4 regions of the Paenarthrobacter sp. 4246 genome follow, and region 1 is predicted to be linked to each of the others. Evidence: riboswitches for the same ligand, from Rfam matches in the RefSeq annotation. Region 1 holds a riboswitch; each other region holds the start of a gene.
What was found. Region 1 has a riboswitch for cyclic di-AMP ahead of ABIE35_RS04720 (M23 family metallopeptidase). Riboswitches for the same ligand answer to the same signal wherever they lie in the genome.
Positions count from the first base shown of each region.

Region 2: linked by a shared signal. The riboswitch ahead of ABIE35_RS15930 (hypothetical protein) and the one ahead of ABIE35_RS04720 (M23 family metallopeptidase) in region 1 are both predicted to bind cyclic di-AMP.
Region 3: linked by a shared signal. The riboswitch ahead of ABIE35_RS16905 (aggregation-promoting factor C-terminal-like domain-containing protein) and the one ahead of ABIE35_RS04720 (M23 family metallopeptidase) in region 1 are both predicted to bind cyclic di-AMP.
Region 4: linked by a shared signal. The riboswitch ahead of ABIE35_RS09050 (NlpC/P60 family protein) and the one ahead of ABIE35_RS04720 (M23 family metallopeptidase) in region 1 are both predicted to bind cyclic di-AMP.

Region 1 is NZ_JBEPOP010000002.1:432,665-436,299, reverse strand. It holds gene serC (phosphoserine transaminase) at 1-754, opposite strand, end outside; gene ABIE35_RS04725 (iron-dependent transcriptional repressor DtxR) at 1,048-1,743, shown strand; cyclic di-AMP (ydaO/yuaA leader) riboswitch at 1,954-2,168, shown strand; gene ABIE35_RS04720 (M23 family metallopeptidase) at 2,173-3,003, shown strand; cyclic di-AMP (ydaO/yuaA leader) riboswitch at 3,150-3,310, shown strand; gene ABIE35_RS04715 (C40 family peptidase) at 3,315-3,635, shown strand, end outside.
Region 2 is NZ_JBEPOP010000008.1:98,792-102,426, forward strand. It holds gene ABIE35_RS15925 (PucR family transcriptional regulator) at 1-71, shown strand, start outside; gene ABIE35_RS15930 (hypothetical protein) at 255-1,406, opposite strand; cyclic di-AMP (ydaO/yuaA leader) riboswitch at 1,409-1,553, opposite strand; gene ABIE35_RS15935 (ATP-dependent DNA ligase) at 1,797-2,861, shown strand; gene ABIE35_RS15940 (DUF6480 family protein) at 2,880-3,152, opposite strand; gene ABIE35_RS15945 (alpha/beta fold hydrolase) at 3,223-3,635, opposite strand, start outside.
Region 3 is NZ_JBEPOP010000009.1:87,965-91,599, forward strand. It holds gene ABIE35_RS16900 (pyridoxal phosphate-dependent decarboxylase family protein) at 1-713, shown strand, start outside; gene ABIE35_RS16905 (aggregation-promoting factor C-terminal-like domain-containing protein) at 801-1,643, opposite strand; cyclic di-AMP (ydaO/yuaA leader) riboswitch at 1,649-1,810, opposite strand; gene ABIE35_RS16910 (sensor histidine kinase) at 1,910-3,421, opposite strand; gene ABIE35_RS16915 (response regulator transcription factor) at 3,443-3,635, opposite strand, start outside.
Region 4 is NZ_JBEPOP010000004.1:247,785-251,419, forward strand. It holds gene ABIE35_RS09045 (FAD-binding protein) at 137-859, shown strand; gene ABIE35_RS09050 (NlpC/P60 family protein) at 969-1,757, opposite strand; cyclic di-AMP (ydaO/yuaA leader) riboswitch at 1,761-1,929, opposite strand; gene ABIE35_RS09055 (copper resistance CopC family protein) at 2,104-2,748, opposite strand; gene ABIE35_RS09060 (NCS2 family permease) at 2,863-3,635, shown strand, end outside.

The DNA.
Region 1 (3,635 bases):
ACGGCGTGTTGTAGGTCTGGTTCAGCTTGGAGTTGTCGATGGCCGTCTGCAGGTCCAGGAAGTCCGGGATCCAGCGGCCGCTGGCCTTGATGCGTGCCGCACGCTCCAGTGCGGCGGGGGAGAAGAGGCCCAGCCAGAGACCACCGTCGGAGGCAAAGTTCTTCTGCGGGGCGAAGTAGTAGACGTCGGACTCGGCGACGTCGACATCCAGCCCGCCGGCAGCAGATGTGGCGTCCACCAGGATCAAGGAGCCTTCGTCGGCCCCCTGGACCCGCTTGACCGGAGCGGCTACACCCGTGGAGGTCTCATTCTGGGGCCAGGCGTAAACGTCAACGCCGGCTTCGGCCTCCGACACCGGGCGGGTGCCAGGCTCGGCCTTGATGATCGAGGAAGCATCAAGGAAAGGCGCCTTGTTGGTGGCAGCAGCGAACTTCGAACCGAACTCACCGAACGAGAGGTGCTGTGCTTTCTTCTCCACCAGTCCGAATGCAGCGACATCCCAGAAGGCCGTGGAACCGCCGACGCCGAGGACAACTTCATATCCTTCGGGCGCACGGAAGAACTGGCCGAGGCCTTCCCGGACCGAACCCACAAGGTTCTTGACCGGAGCTTGGCGGTGGGACGTGCCAAGGATGGTGGACGACGCGGCAGACAGGGCCTCGATCTGTTCCGGGCGGACCTTGGACGGTCCTGCGCCGAAGCGTCCGTCCTTGGGCAGCAGATCGGCGGGAATGGTGATGCTGTTGTCGCTCACGTGGCGCTCCAATGGGTGTCGGCTAGAGATGGGAGGTGGCATGGGGCAGCAACTGCCCCTTCGACACCCCCAATTCTGCCTGACACGGCCCAAGCGCAGGAACCTGTGGCCGTCATAGTCCGCCACGTGGAACGCCGGTGAACCATATGCGACCGGAATTATCCAGAGTAATTCCAAATAAGCTAGGCTGGTGGTTGGCGTTCATGGGGCGGCGGTGCACACCGTCCACCCGGCAAGGGACGCGGTACGGTGGAGATTACGCAAGGAACTGCGTTCGAGGAGAGCTGAGCTGGATGACGGATCTGATCGATACCACTGAGATGTATCTTCGGACCATTTTGGAGCTTGAAGAAGAAAACATTGTGGCTCTCAGGGCCCGCATCGCCGAGCGGCTGCGGCACTCCGGACCCACTGTTTCCCAGACCATCGGACGCATGGAGCGCGATGGTCTGGTGATTGTTTCCAACGACCGTCACCTGGAACTGACCGAAGTGGGGCGGAAGCGCGCCACCGAGGTGATGCGAAAGCACCGCCTCGCCGAGCGTCTCCTGGCTGATGTCATTGGCTTGGACTGGGCCTACGTCCACGACGAAGCCTGTCGCTGGGAACACGTGATGAGCGAGCGTGTGGAGCGCCGGCTGTACGAACTCCTGGAGCACCCCACCGAATCCCCGTATGGCAACCCCATCCCGGGCCTCGAAGCCCTCGGTGGCCTTGCCAGCCAGCCGTTCCCCCGCCTCGATGTCAACCTCCTGCAGGCCATGGACGGCTACGCGCCGAATTCCCGCGTAGCGGTCACCCGCCTTGCGGAGCCCATCCAGGTTGAGCCTGAACTCCTTACCCAGTTGGACGAGGGCGGTATCCGCCCGGGCGCGGCCGTCTCATTGGAGCGTGTAGGTGAGTACATCTCCGTCCGGGTCCCCGGCATTGAGGGTGCATTGGAACTTCCGCCCGAGGTGGCTGCGCACGTCTTCGTCTCCGTCGGCTGACGCCCCTTCGCTTCACGCGGTGTCATATCTCACTTTTGGGATTCCGGCGCGCGCGTGACCTGCGGTTTTTCAGGATTAGTGATAAGGGGCGCCCGCGCCACGCCTGTTCCTGTTGATAACGAATTTATTACTGCGGGCCTTAATCGCCTATAGTTATCTACTAGCGCTGATACCAAAGTGTTACCTGTTCCGGAGCCGAGCTCTGCCAGCGGAACAGGTGTGCCATCCACCACTGGCAGAGGCGGGGGAACCACAAGCGGCTGTCTAAAGAAGCAGCCTTGGGGTGAAGTCCGCAGCAGAAGTGCCCATTGACGCAAGTCCCTCCTGGGATACCTGTGTGCCGTGAGCGCTTCGTGCGGACCGGGTCTTTGAACTCTCTGACCCGAATCCGACAGCTAACTTCGCAGGCTTTTTAGAGAGGAATAGAGTTTGACAACGCAGAACGTCAGGGGCCGCCGCCGCGCGTCCGGCCCCGCTGCTGAGCTGCGGCCAGCCCGCGTCGTATCGGAGATCCGGCCACGCGACACCGAACGCCAGGTGCGTCGCCGTAAGAGCCCGTTGCGCCAGGTTGCCGACTTCGCCGCAGCCAGTGGCGTAGGGCAAAAGGCCGGAGTTGCGCTTGCCGCCACCGGACTTGCCCTGACTGTCGGTCTGCCGGCCACCAGCCCGGTAATGGCCACTTCGGAATCCGGCCAGACCGAGTCGGCCCTGGCCGTCACCGGTGGCAGCCAGCCCGAGGTTTCCGCCGCTGCATCAGCCAAGATCGACTTCAGCCGTGCCGCGGTAGCCACCGCCGCAGACCCCGACGGCAAGCTGAAGCAGTTGCTCAGTGCGCAGTCCGCCGACAGCATCCAGCGCGCCTCGTCCACGGGCACCATGGCCAGCCCCTTGGACACCCTGACTACGGCTTCCCCGTTCGGCTACCGCATCAGCCCCCTCACGGGTGGTTCCGGTGACTTCCACCGCGGCCAGGACTTTGTGGCCCAGTGCGGCACCGCCGTCCATGCCGCGGCCAGTGGCAAAGTCACCTTTGCCGGATGGCACGAGTACGGCGGAGGCAACCGCGTGGTGGTAGACCACGGCAACGGCCTTGAGACCACGTACAACCACCTGTCGTCCTTCACCGTCAAAGTAGGCCAGACGGTCAGCCGCGGCGACACTGTAGCGCTGAGCGGCACCACGGGCGCCTCCACCGGCTGCCACCTCCACTTTGAAGTACAGGTCAACGGTGAAGTCGTTGACCCCATGGGCTGGCTCTAAGTCCAGTTGATGGTTGTCTCTCGCATTCGTGACACGCCCCGTGACCTGAATGTGACATTCGCGTTCAACTGTTGTACCGTACAAAGCGCATCGGCTTTTTAGGGGGCCGGTGCACTTGAGTGGATTGCCTAGCTCTGCCACCACTCGAGGTCCGTTCGCATAAATCGTCTGGCAGGGGCGGGGGAACCACTTCTGGTCTTCGCAAGAAGGCCTTGGGGTTAAGTCGCAAAGCTTCCTTGAAGCAGCGTGGCCGGATGACTCCCATCCGAATCCGACAGCTCACCTCGCAGGCATTGGGAGAGGCTACCTACGTGTCATCACGCACTACCCCTGCGCGCCACCGCGCCGAATCGGTTCGTACGAACCCTTTGAACACGCTTTCCAAGGCTGTTTCATCCAACGCCGGTACAGTTGGCCGCCAGGCCGTCGTCCTGGCAGCAGCCTCAGGCCTCGTCCTCAGTGTCGGTCTTCCGGCCCAGGCAGCGGACACCGACGTTTCCAAGTCGGAAGCCTCCAGCACCCAGCAGATGGTCACCACTGCGGTAGTCACCGCAGAGCCCACCGCCACCGTTTCCTTCGAAAGCCCTGTAGTGGCCACCAAGGAAGCTCCCAAGGTTGTCCAGCGCGCTTCG
Region 2 (3,635 bases), on a different contig from region 1:
GTGGAGCGATCCGCGTCGAACTGCATGCTGCCTTGAAAGCCCGTCGCTGGGCCGGTCGGCCACGGATCTGAGCTTGAGTGCACAGGAGGCAGGCACCCATTGGGTGCCTGCCTCCTGTGCTGTGGTGCCCTAGGACCGCTTCAAGCGCTGGCAGCTCCACCGGCCCAACCGGCGGCGGAACGTGGCAGTTCGACTGCTGCTGCAGTACCGGCTGTGCCAACCCGCATGTGTGGTGGTGCGCGGCAAACGGGTGCTCATTTGAGGGCATCCTTTGCCGCGTTCAGGATCTCTTCAAGTGCCGTCTCGGTGGGCTGCGGCGCGGTGGCCGCGCTGGGCTTGCCCGTGGGCTTGGGTTTGGTGGTCTGCGTGGGAGTCCCTGTCGGCGTTGGGGTAGGAGTCGGCGTGGGCGTGACCGTCGGTGTGGTTGTGGGCGTCGGCGTTGTGGGTGGCGTGGTGATCGTGTCCGACGGCACCTCGCTGGGTGCCGGCGCCGGCTGGGTGGGGACGGGGGCGGTGGTGGCCGGGTCCGCGGCGATGGTCGACGGCACTGCGGACGGGACCCACACGGGGTCCGCCAAGGAAACTTTCGGGGTGGGAACCGACGACGGCGACACTGGTGTTGGTGCCTCCGGAACCGTGGCCGGTTGGCCGGCTGCCGACGTCGCAGCAGCTGAAGCTGAGGGCGATGAGGCCCTCGAGTAGGAGGCGCTGGGTGCGGGAGCCGCGGAGCCCGAATTCCGGTCGGCGCCGCTGGCTTCCTGGGAAGGGGTCTCCTGGCCGAAGAATGGCAGCTCGAGGGCCTGCCCCAAGGTACCGGCTGTCAGGACCAGGCCGAGGGCACCAGCCACCACGGCCATGCGCTGGCTCATGTGTTTGACCGATGCAGCTTTCCGCAGGACCGCCTGGGGTTCCCGGCCAAGCGACGATCCGCCCCTGCCTGATCTGGAGGCAGCGGTGGCGGGTCCGGACGCGGCAGGCTGAGGAGTTCCCGGCTGCTCGGGGCTTTCCTCCTGCTCAGGACGTGACGCCTGAACGATCGGAATGGCCGAGGTGGGAGGCCCTGGCGTGGTGGAGGCCGGAGCTGCAGCCCGTGCGGCCTCCACAACGGGAATGGCCGCGGTTGCCGGCTCGGCCTCGGACGACGCCGGCCCGGCAGGCGCGATCACAGCCTGGGCTGCCCGCTCCCGCTCGGCCGCGCGGGCGGCCGCTCGCGTGGTGGGTGTCGCGACGGTGGGAAGGGCCGCAGTGGCGGGCTCCGGCGTCGTGCTTGTAGTTTCGGGTGCGGCAACAGTGTCTGCCTGCACGCTGAAGAGGGATCCGCTGGGTTGGGCCCGACGGCGTCCGGTTGGCTTGGTGCGCTCGCGTTCAGTCTCGGCGCGGCGCGGCTGATCCATGGTTGGGGACATGGTGGTTGCCTCTCAACGCCTTCGAGGTTAGCTGTCGGGTTCGGACGAGGCCGTCCGGCCGCCGTAGCGGCTTCACCCCAAGGACTTGGGAAAGTCCGGGAACTTTTGGGTCCCCCGCCTCTGCCGCGGGTCTGGCGGATTCCGGAATGCGGCAGAGCTCGGCGTCATTCCGGAAGCGGCCCAGCGGAGATACGGGTCGCCCTACGACGGTACATGAGCCGGAAAGTAAAGTCACATTAATGTAACGGGCGGTAGGCCTCCCCGGATGAGAGAGCCCTAGCGCTTAGGCTTCGGGGCCGGCGCCGGGAGTTCGTGGTACGGCAGCCAACACGGACAAGATATCCATGCCCAACACTAGCTTCGCGCTGCACCGGCAGGTAGACATTGTCTATGGACCTGCCTGTGATGCCACCCGTCTCGCCCATGCTCGCCAAGTCCGTCCCCGCCATCCCCGATGTTGGGCACTACGAGCCCAAGTGGGACGGATTCCGGACCATTGTCTTCAAGGACGGAGACGAGGTCATCCTGGGCAGCCGCAACGAGAAGCCCATGACCCGCTACTTTCCCGAACTGGTGGAGGCGCTGCGGAAGAACCTTCCGGACAAGTGCGTGATCGACGGCGAGATTGTCCTGATCGCGGACAACCGGCTGGAGTTCGAGGTGCTGCAGCAGCGGATCCACCCCGCGGACAGCCGGGTTCGGATGCTCGCCGAGAAGACCCCGGCATCCATGATCGCGTTCGACATCCTTGCGCTCGGCGACGACGACCTCATGGGCAGGCCATTCGCGGAACGCCGCGCCATCCTGGAACGTGCGCTCGCCGAGGCTGAGCCTCCCGTTTACGTCACTCCCGCGGTCACTGACCTGGAGCGTGCGCAGGAATGGTTCGTGCAGTTGGAAGGCGCAGGCCTGGATGGGGTGCTGTCCAAGCCCTTGGACGGGACGTATCTACCCAACAAGCGCGTGATGTTCAAGACCAAGCACGAACGCACCGCGGACTGCGTGGTGGCCGGCTTCCGCTGGCACAAGACCGCGAAAGTTGTGGGGTCCATGCTGTTGGGTCTTTACAACGACGCCGGTCGGCTCCAGCATGTGGGGGTGGTGGCCTCATTCCCCATGGCCCGCAGGGAAAGCCTGGTAGCCGAGCTTGAGCCGTACCAGGTGGAACTCGGCGAGCACCCCTGGGGCGAGTGGGCCAGCCAAGGAGAAGGGGCCGGGGGTTCCAGGATGCCCGGCGCCCAAAGCCGGTGGAGCGCGGGCAAGGATTTTTCGTTTGTGCCCCTGCGTCCCGAGTTGGTGATCGAGGTGGCCTACGACTACATGGAGGGCGAGCGGTTCCGGCACACCACGCAGTTCAGGCGCTGGCGGCCGGACCGCACACCGGAGAGCTGCACTTACTCCCAGTTGGAGGAGCCGGCGGATTACGATCTTGGGGAGATCCTGAGGCTGCCGTAACGTGGCGCCCGCAGTTCCTTACTCTTCGTGTCCTTGGTCGCTGCTCATGCTGCCCTCGGCCGGAGGGGTTTCTCCCGGGGGCACTCCGCCCCCGGGTTCCAAGCCCGTGACGTTTCCGTCGAGGGGATCGGGATTGGCGGATGCCGCAGGGTCTTCGTCTTCGTCCTGGCGCAATTCGGGGTCGGCGTTGACGTCGTCCTTCTCGGTGGCCGGGGGCGTTGCGGCGCCGTATGGGCCGGTGGCGCCTGTTGCGCCGAAGCCTTGCTCGTCCTTGCTATCTCCAGTGGTCACGGTCAGCCCTTTCGTAAGCAAACTTACTAATGCGATGGCTCCGCCAGCCTAGCCGGGACGCGCGGACTCCTCAAGGTGCCTGGCCGCGAAGCGCTGTCGCGGCAACGAAACTCCGGATGGCGTCCGCCACGGCCTGGGGCCGCATGTGTTGCGCTACATGCCCGACGCCGGGGATCTCCACCAAGCGCCCCTGGTCAACCGCCCTCGACAGCCGGAGGGCCCAGTCCGGGCCAGCCACGTTGTCGCGGCTTCCCCTCAGGACCAGCACGGGGACCCTGATGCCGGCCAAGCGTTTTTCAGTGGGGTACGTCATCATCACCGGCAGTTCAGTGAGGTACCAGCGCGGACCGCAGCGGAAATAGTCCGACGTGACGATCCAATTGGAGGAGGGGCTTTCGCGGAGCATCCCGTCAAGGAGAAGAGCCACGGACTGGCGCCTCACATTCTTGTGCCGTGAATCAACAACTGGCCCCATCAGCACCA
Region 3 (3,635 bases), on a different contig from region 1:
TGGTCTGTCTGCAAGCGGGCAACCTGCATTCCGGCGCCTTTGATCCCATGGAGGAAGCCATTGCGGTGGCCCACGATCGCGGCGCATGGGTGCACGTGGATGGTGCTTTTGGTTTATGGGCCGCCGTTAGCCCGACGCTGCGGGCCCGGCTGGCGGGAGTAGAGGAAGCAGATTCCTGGGCCACGGATGCCCACAAGACGCTGAATGTTCCTTACGACTGCGGCTTGGCCATCGTTGCGAGGCCGGAAGCCTTGAGGCGTGCTTTCAGTGTTCACACAAGTTACCTCATTGCTACGGATGCCGGCCCGGGAGATCCTTTCGAGAAAGTGCCTGAGATGTCCCGCCGTGCCCGGGGCATCCCTGTGTGGGCGGCGCTGAGGCAACTGGGCCGTAACGGGGTGATCTCTATGGTGGACCGGCTCGCTGCGAATGCCCGCGCGTTGGCCGAGGGACTCGCCGCTATCCCGGGTGTCGAGGTGCTCAACGACGTCGTGTTCACGCAGGTGTCGGTGAGCTTCGGCAGTGATGACCGCACACACCGTGTCACGCAACGGCTGATGGCTGAGGGCGCGGTGTGGATGTCCGGGTCCTCGTGGCGTGGCCGTGAAATCCTCAGGATTTCGGTGAGTAATTGGACCACGGATGCAGGGGATGTTGCGGCGTCCATCGCGGCGGTGCGCGGCGCGGTGGAGGCCGAACCGGAGTTTGTGTAACGCGAAAACCGCGCCGGTTCCCGCCATCCGCTCCAGTCTGTACTGGTGCGGGCGGTGGCAACCGGCGCGGTAATCAAGCAGTCTGGCTTAGTACCAGTTGTTGGCCAAGTGGAAGCCCAGGGCGGCCGACGGGGATCCGTAGCGTTCCTTGATGTAGTTCAAGCCCCACTTGATTTGGGTCTGGTAGTTGGTCTGCCAATCAGCGCCCGCGGTTGCCATCTTGCTAGCCGGCAGCGACTGGACAATGCCGTAAGCACCGCTGGAAGCGTTGGTGGCGGTCGTCCTCCAGTTGGATTCCTTCTCCCACAGGGTGTTCAGCGCAGTCATTTCGCTGGCGCTCCAGCCGTAGTTGCCAAGGATGCTGGCAGCGTAGGCCTTGGCAGCGGCGGGATCGTCCACGGCCTTGGGGGCGGCAGCAGCAGCTGCAGCTTCGGCAGCGGCGGCGGCAGCAGCGGCGTCGGCGGCCTGCTTGGCTGCAGCATCGGCGGCGGCCTTTTCGGCGGCGGCCTGGTCCGCAGCGGCCTTCTCGGCGGCAGCCTTTTCACCGGCTGCCTGGTCCGCCGCGGCCTTCTCGGCTGCGGCCTTTTCGGCTGCGGCCTTGTCCACGGCTGCCCTGTCAGCGGCGCCCTTTGCGGCGGCTGCATCCAAGGAAGCGGAGATTTCAGCTGTCTTGTTGTTGCTGACCTGGGCATTCGCCTGGGTCTCTGCAACGCGGCTTACCTCGGGAAGGGTCAGGGCGGCGTTGGCAGCAGTACCGAGCGATGCAACGCCCAGCGCAGCAGCTACAACACCGGCAACAACCGACATGCGGTGGCCGGACTTGCCCTGGCGGGCAGCGTTCTTGAGGACAGCCTGCGACTTGGTCAACGGTGCGTTGTGCTCATCGCGGTGACGCGCGGAAGGGCGCGTCTGATCATTAAATTCAGACATGTGTGATTACCTCTCAGCGCCTGCGGAGTTAGCTGTCGGGTTCGGATGAGGTCATCCGGCCGCGCATCACGCTGCGGCTTCACCCCAAGGGTCCGGCATAAATGCCTGGACCCGGAGACTCTGGGTCCCCCGTCTCTGCCTCGGAGTAAGTACGGACTCCGGGAAGTGGCAGAGCTCGGCGCATCCCGGATGCGGGTCAGTTGGGGCGACCCACCTTTTCGACGGTACAGGAGGAATTCGCAGAAGTCACATTTAGGTAACAGAGATCACGACGACGGTGAGTCGCCTTGCTGGGTTCGTAACTTCTGTTCGGTGGCGACGGCAGGGAATCGAAGGGTGAATTCCGTGCGCCCTGGACGGGACGCCACGTGCACGCTGCCGCCGTGCGCTGCCACGATGGATTCAACGATCGACAAACCCAGCCCTGACGTGCCCTCAGACCCCGATCTCGCGGCGTCGGCGCGGGCAAAGCGGGAGAAGATCCGGCCTTGGAAATCCGCTGGAATGCCGGGCCCGTTGTCCGTTACGGACACCACTGGGCTGCCGTCGGCGGAGAGCGTGACGCTGGTGACCACCGTGGTGCCGGCGTCGGTATGTTTACGGGCATTGGAGAGGAGATTGGCCAGGACCTGGTGCAGTTGCGCAGCGTCGCCGCGGACCGTGACGGGCTCATCCGGGAGTTGGAGTTGCCAGATCTGCTCCGGTGCCATGATTTTCTCATCGCTGACAGTTTCAATCACCAACTGGGTAAGGTCCACGTCCGTGATCCTGAGCGGCTGGCCTTCGTCCAGCCTGGCAAGCAGCAGCAGATCCTCCACCAAGGTTGTCATCCGTTCGGACTGGCTCTGGACGCGTGCCAGCGACTTTCGGCCGTCATCGGTGAAGTTCTCGGTCATCCTCAGCAGTTCGGTGTAACCGCGGATGGCCGTAAGCGGCGTTCGGAGTTCGTGCGACGCGTCCGCGACGAACTGGCGCACCTTGGTTTCGCTTTCCTGGCGGGCTTCCAAGGCACTGGAGACGTTGTTCAGCATCTGGTTGAGGGCATGGCCAACGCTGCCGACTTCCGTTCCGGGATGGGCGGCCGACGGCGGGACCCGCACCGCAAGTGCCACCTCACCGGCGTCGAGAGGGAGGCGCGAGACTTTGGTGGCCACCTCGGAGAGCTGCTCCAACGGCCGCATGGTCCGCCGGATGATGACGGTGCCCGCGAGGCCGATCACAACCAGTCCGCCCAACGACACCAACACCATGGTCCACACCAGCGAGGCCTCGGCGCTTTGCTTGTCCGCGAGCGGCAGCCCGGTCACGATCACGTCGCCGGCAGTTTCGACAGCCACGAGCCGGTAATCCCCATAGGAGAGCGATCGGTCCACAGGCCGGTTGTCCCGGGGCAACGACAACAGAATCTGCTTGTCGTCCGCCGAGAGTTCGGCCCGCTTGCCAGAAGCCTCAAGAATGCCTGGATTGATCACGGTCGTTCCATCAATCCGTGCGTTCAGCGTTCCAGCGGCCTGGCCGCGCGCTTCCAGCGGGTCCGGCCTTCCGGAGGGGGAGGACGGGAAGTTCGACGGCGGCCTGCCGAAGCTGGTCGCGCGGCTTGACGCCTGCTCCAGCTGCCTGTCGAGCTGCTTATTGAACACCATGTCCATGGAGGCGTAGCTAACCACTCCCACGGCAGCGCAAATGGCGACCAGCAAGGCCATGGCGACCAGGACCAGCCGGGTGCGCAGGTGCCACGTGGAGGGGCTAAGCCATCTGCGGTGGGACTTTTTGGCCATTCCTGAAGGGGTGCTCAATGCCTAGTCCGCGGGCTTGATGACATAGCCGGCACCGCGGATGGTGTGGATCATCGGGGGGTGGTTGGCTTCGATCTTCTTGCGTAGGTAGGAGATGTAGAGCTCTACGATGTTGGCCTGTCCACCGAAGTCGTAGTTCCACACCCGGTCCAGGATCTGGGCTTTGCTGACCACCCGTTTGGGGTTTTCCATGAGG
Region 4 (3,635 bases), on a different contig from region 1:
TCAGGAGGCTATCCATGGCAGAAAAAGTTCGGTAGTGTTCGAGTCACCGAATGGCCGGCAACCGTGTTCCACAGCACACTCCGGCCATTTATTGCGGCCGCTTGGGGAACTCGGACGCGACCCCATGCGATGCCTAATGGCACACACGTCAAGGAGGAACCAAGCAGTGTCACTCACGCCTGATTCCGCCACGGAACGCACCACCACCGTGGTTATCGGAGCCGGCCTGTCCGGCTTGGCAGTTGCCAGTGAGCTCAGCCGCTACGGCGTGGGCTCCATAGTGGTGGACGGGTTCGGCACGTTGTCCGCAAGCGGCCCGTCAGTCCACACTGGCATGCTCCAACGCTGCGATGCAGCCGATCCCGCAGCCATGCAGGAGCGTAACGAGATCCTCCGCCACCTGCGGAACTACGCCGCAAGCCATCACCTGGATGTCCGCAGCACCACACGGGCTGTCCGCCTCGATTTCCTTGGCTCCGACCCTTCCCAACAGATCGGCTATGGACTGGCCGCCAGCATGACCACTGCCGGGCTCAGGACGGGGCTCCACGCCTCCGGTCCCCTCGAGTCCACCCGCCGCCAGTGGGCCGTCCACACTGCCAACGGTGTTCTTCTGGCCGACCATATTGTGGTCACGCGCTGCGCGCAGAGCCAATTGCGCCGAATGCTGGCGGAACTCGGCATAGCGATCGGCCAGAACCTGGTGGCCGCAATGCGGGCCGTCGGGATGCACCTTGTAGGAGTCGGCGAGCTGATTACGCCCACACCAAAGGAAGTACTTCGGCAGGCAAAGGCTGTAGGCCAGGCCATATCGTCCAAGGTGGCCCTCCCGGCAGGACCGGGCATCGCCACCGCCTAGCAGATCAAACCTGGCTGTGAACTATTCCGCACATAACTTAACGCCAAAGGCCGGTGCCCTCGAAGACGAAATCTTCGAAGGCACCGGCCTTTGGACTGAAGCGTGAGGCTTATGCGCCAGCGCGAACGTAGGTCAGGGGACCCGTTGCGGTCAACCAGCTGATCGGGTGGATGCCCGTCTGGTTGCCGTTGATGCCACCGCTGATGGCCTGGCCGTTGCCGATGTAGATGGCGACGTGGCCGGACTGGACGATCATGTCACCGGGCTGGGGTGAGCTGACAACCTTGCCGTAGTTCATGAACTGCATGGGACCGAGGTCGCCAACGGGGATGCCTGCGGAGCCGAGTGCGCGCTCCACCATGGCGGTGCAGTCCTGCATGATGCCGATCTGGGCGTAAGCCGAGGCAACCATGGCGGCATTGACGCCACCAACGGCCGGGGCAGCAGCAGCCGCAGGAGCGGGAGCAGCAGCGGCCGGAGCGGCAGCAGCAGCCTGGGCAACAGGAGCCTTTGCGGCGGCAGTGGTGACTGCTGCCTTCTTGGCGACGGGAGCCGGAGCAACCGGTGCAGGCTTCTCGATAACCGGAGCTGCAACGGAAGCAACAGCGGGGCGCTCGAAGTTGACGGTAGCCGTAGCCAGGGCGGTAACAACCTGGGTGGGAGCGTCGGCTGAAACGGTCTCAGCGACCGTCGCCGGGCTGGAATCCCGCTGAACCGGAGCTTCAGCAGCGTGGGCTGCAATGGAGCCGGTCAACACAAGGCCCGAGGCTGCTGCGATAACAGCTGCCTGGCGGCCAGCGCCGGAAGCGTTGCTGGCAACTGCCTTGGAGATGGAGATGAACGGATTAGGACGTACGCTGTCCGCCTTACGACGGCCGCGAAGAATGCGTGAAGACATGAAAGAGCCTCTCCCGATGCCTGCGAGGTTAGCTGTCGGATTCGGATGGGAGTCACCCGGCCACTATCTCCCGCTGTTCAGCGGAAGCATCGTGACTTCACCCCAAGGCACGCTCGAAAGCGGCCTAAAATGGGTTCCCCGTCTCTGCCGTAAGGTTTGTCTGCGAACGGATTCCGGACTGCGGCAGAGCTAGGCAATCAGGCCGGAAGTGCCCGCTACGTGGAACAGGCACAGGTACCACCGTACGCGATGATCACGCGGAAGTCACATTTAAGTAACGAGAAGTACGCTCCTGGCGTGTCGCAGTAACCGTTTCGAGATCTTCGCAGCTACGTAGAAAACCGCGTTATTCCGCGGGAGAATCGCCATCAGGGTTGTTCGAAGCAGCGAGTTTCCTTCGGGCGGTAACGGCCAGAAAAATAACGAGACCAACAGCAACAACCGCCAGGCCCACGATGCTCCATGGGAAGGGCTGGGAGGCGTCGGCCGCGGGCTCGCTGTTACCGGTTCCCGGCGCTGCGGTGCCCGGGGCCGCGGTTCCCGCCGTCGGCACCGCCGCTGAAGGTGTCGAAGCGGACGGAGAGGCTGCCGCCGAGCCGCTGGTCGTCATGCTTCCTGCGGTGGCCGTGAAGGTAAAGGTGCCCTCGATGGGGTGCGAATCGCTGCTGACGACGCGCCAAACCACCGTGTATTCGCCGGCCGGAGCGCCTTCGCGCAGCTTCTGGACGGCCTGGTTGTCGATGATCTCCACCGGGCCGTCGGCCCAGTTTTCGCCACCCGCCGTGACCGTCACGCCCGAGCCGATGGCGAGCGGCCGGTTGTTGAACGTAATGGAGACCGACGCCGGGACGTCCGTGACGCTGCTGCCATTGGCCGGCGTCGTGGATTCAGCGACGTCGTGGGCGGACGCGGGTGCCGCAGAAAACAGCAAGGCGGACGCGAAGGCAAGAGCTGCGACGACGGCGGCCAGAAGCGGGCGGATGGTACGCATGGGGCGGTTTCTCCTAGTGTTGGCTTCCTTACAGACTAGGCGAATCGTCCGGAGCGCCCGTACCGGACCGCATAGGATTTGATGGCACACTCCCACCGATCCCCGGAGTCCTTCATGCTTAAGCAAGGTTCTGCAGTAGACCGCTACTTCAAAATTACTGAACGTGGATCCACGTACTCGCGGGAAATTCGTGGCGGCTTCGCGACGTTCTTCGCCATGAGCTACATCGTGGTGTTGAACCCGCTGATTCTCTCCGGGGCGGATTCCAGTGGGGCATCCCTCGGCTTCACGGCCGTCGCAGCCACCACGGCCTTCGTGGCGGGCATACTGACCATCCTCATGGGTGCGTGGGCCAAGCACCCATTCGCCGTTGCAACCGGACTGGGCGTCAACGCCTTCGTTGCCGTCACGGTCGCCTCGCACCCGGAGCTCACCTGGCCGGACATGATGGGCCTGGTGGTCCTGTCCGGCATCACCATGCTCATCCTGGTGCTGACCGGTTTCCGTACTGCCGTGTTCAAGGCCGTGCCGGAAGCCCTGAAAACGGCGATCGTGGTGGGCATCGGCCTCTTCATTGCGCTGATCGGCCTGGTCAATGCAGGCTTTGTGCGCCGAATCCCCGACGCCGCCGGCACCACGGTCCCCCTGGGCCTGGGCGTGGACGGCAAGCTCATGGGCTGGCCTACCTTGGTGTTCGCAGTGGGCCTCATCCTCACCATTGCGCTGGTGGTCCGCAAGGTCCGCGGCGCCATCCTCATCGGCATCGTGGTCTCCACGGCACTGGCAGCCATTTTGGAATTCACCCTCCACATCGGCCCCAGCTTCGACGGCAAGAACGTCAACCCACGCGGCTGGTCGCTCGTGGCGCCCACCCTCTCTGAGTGGGG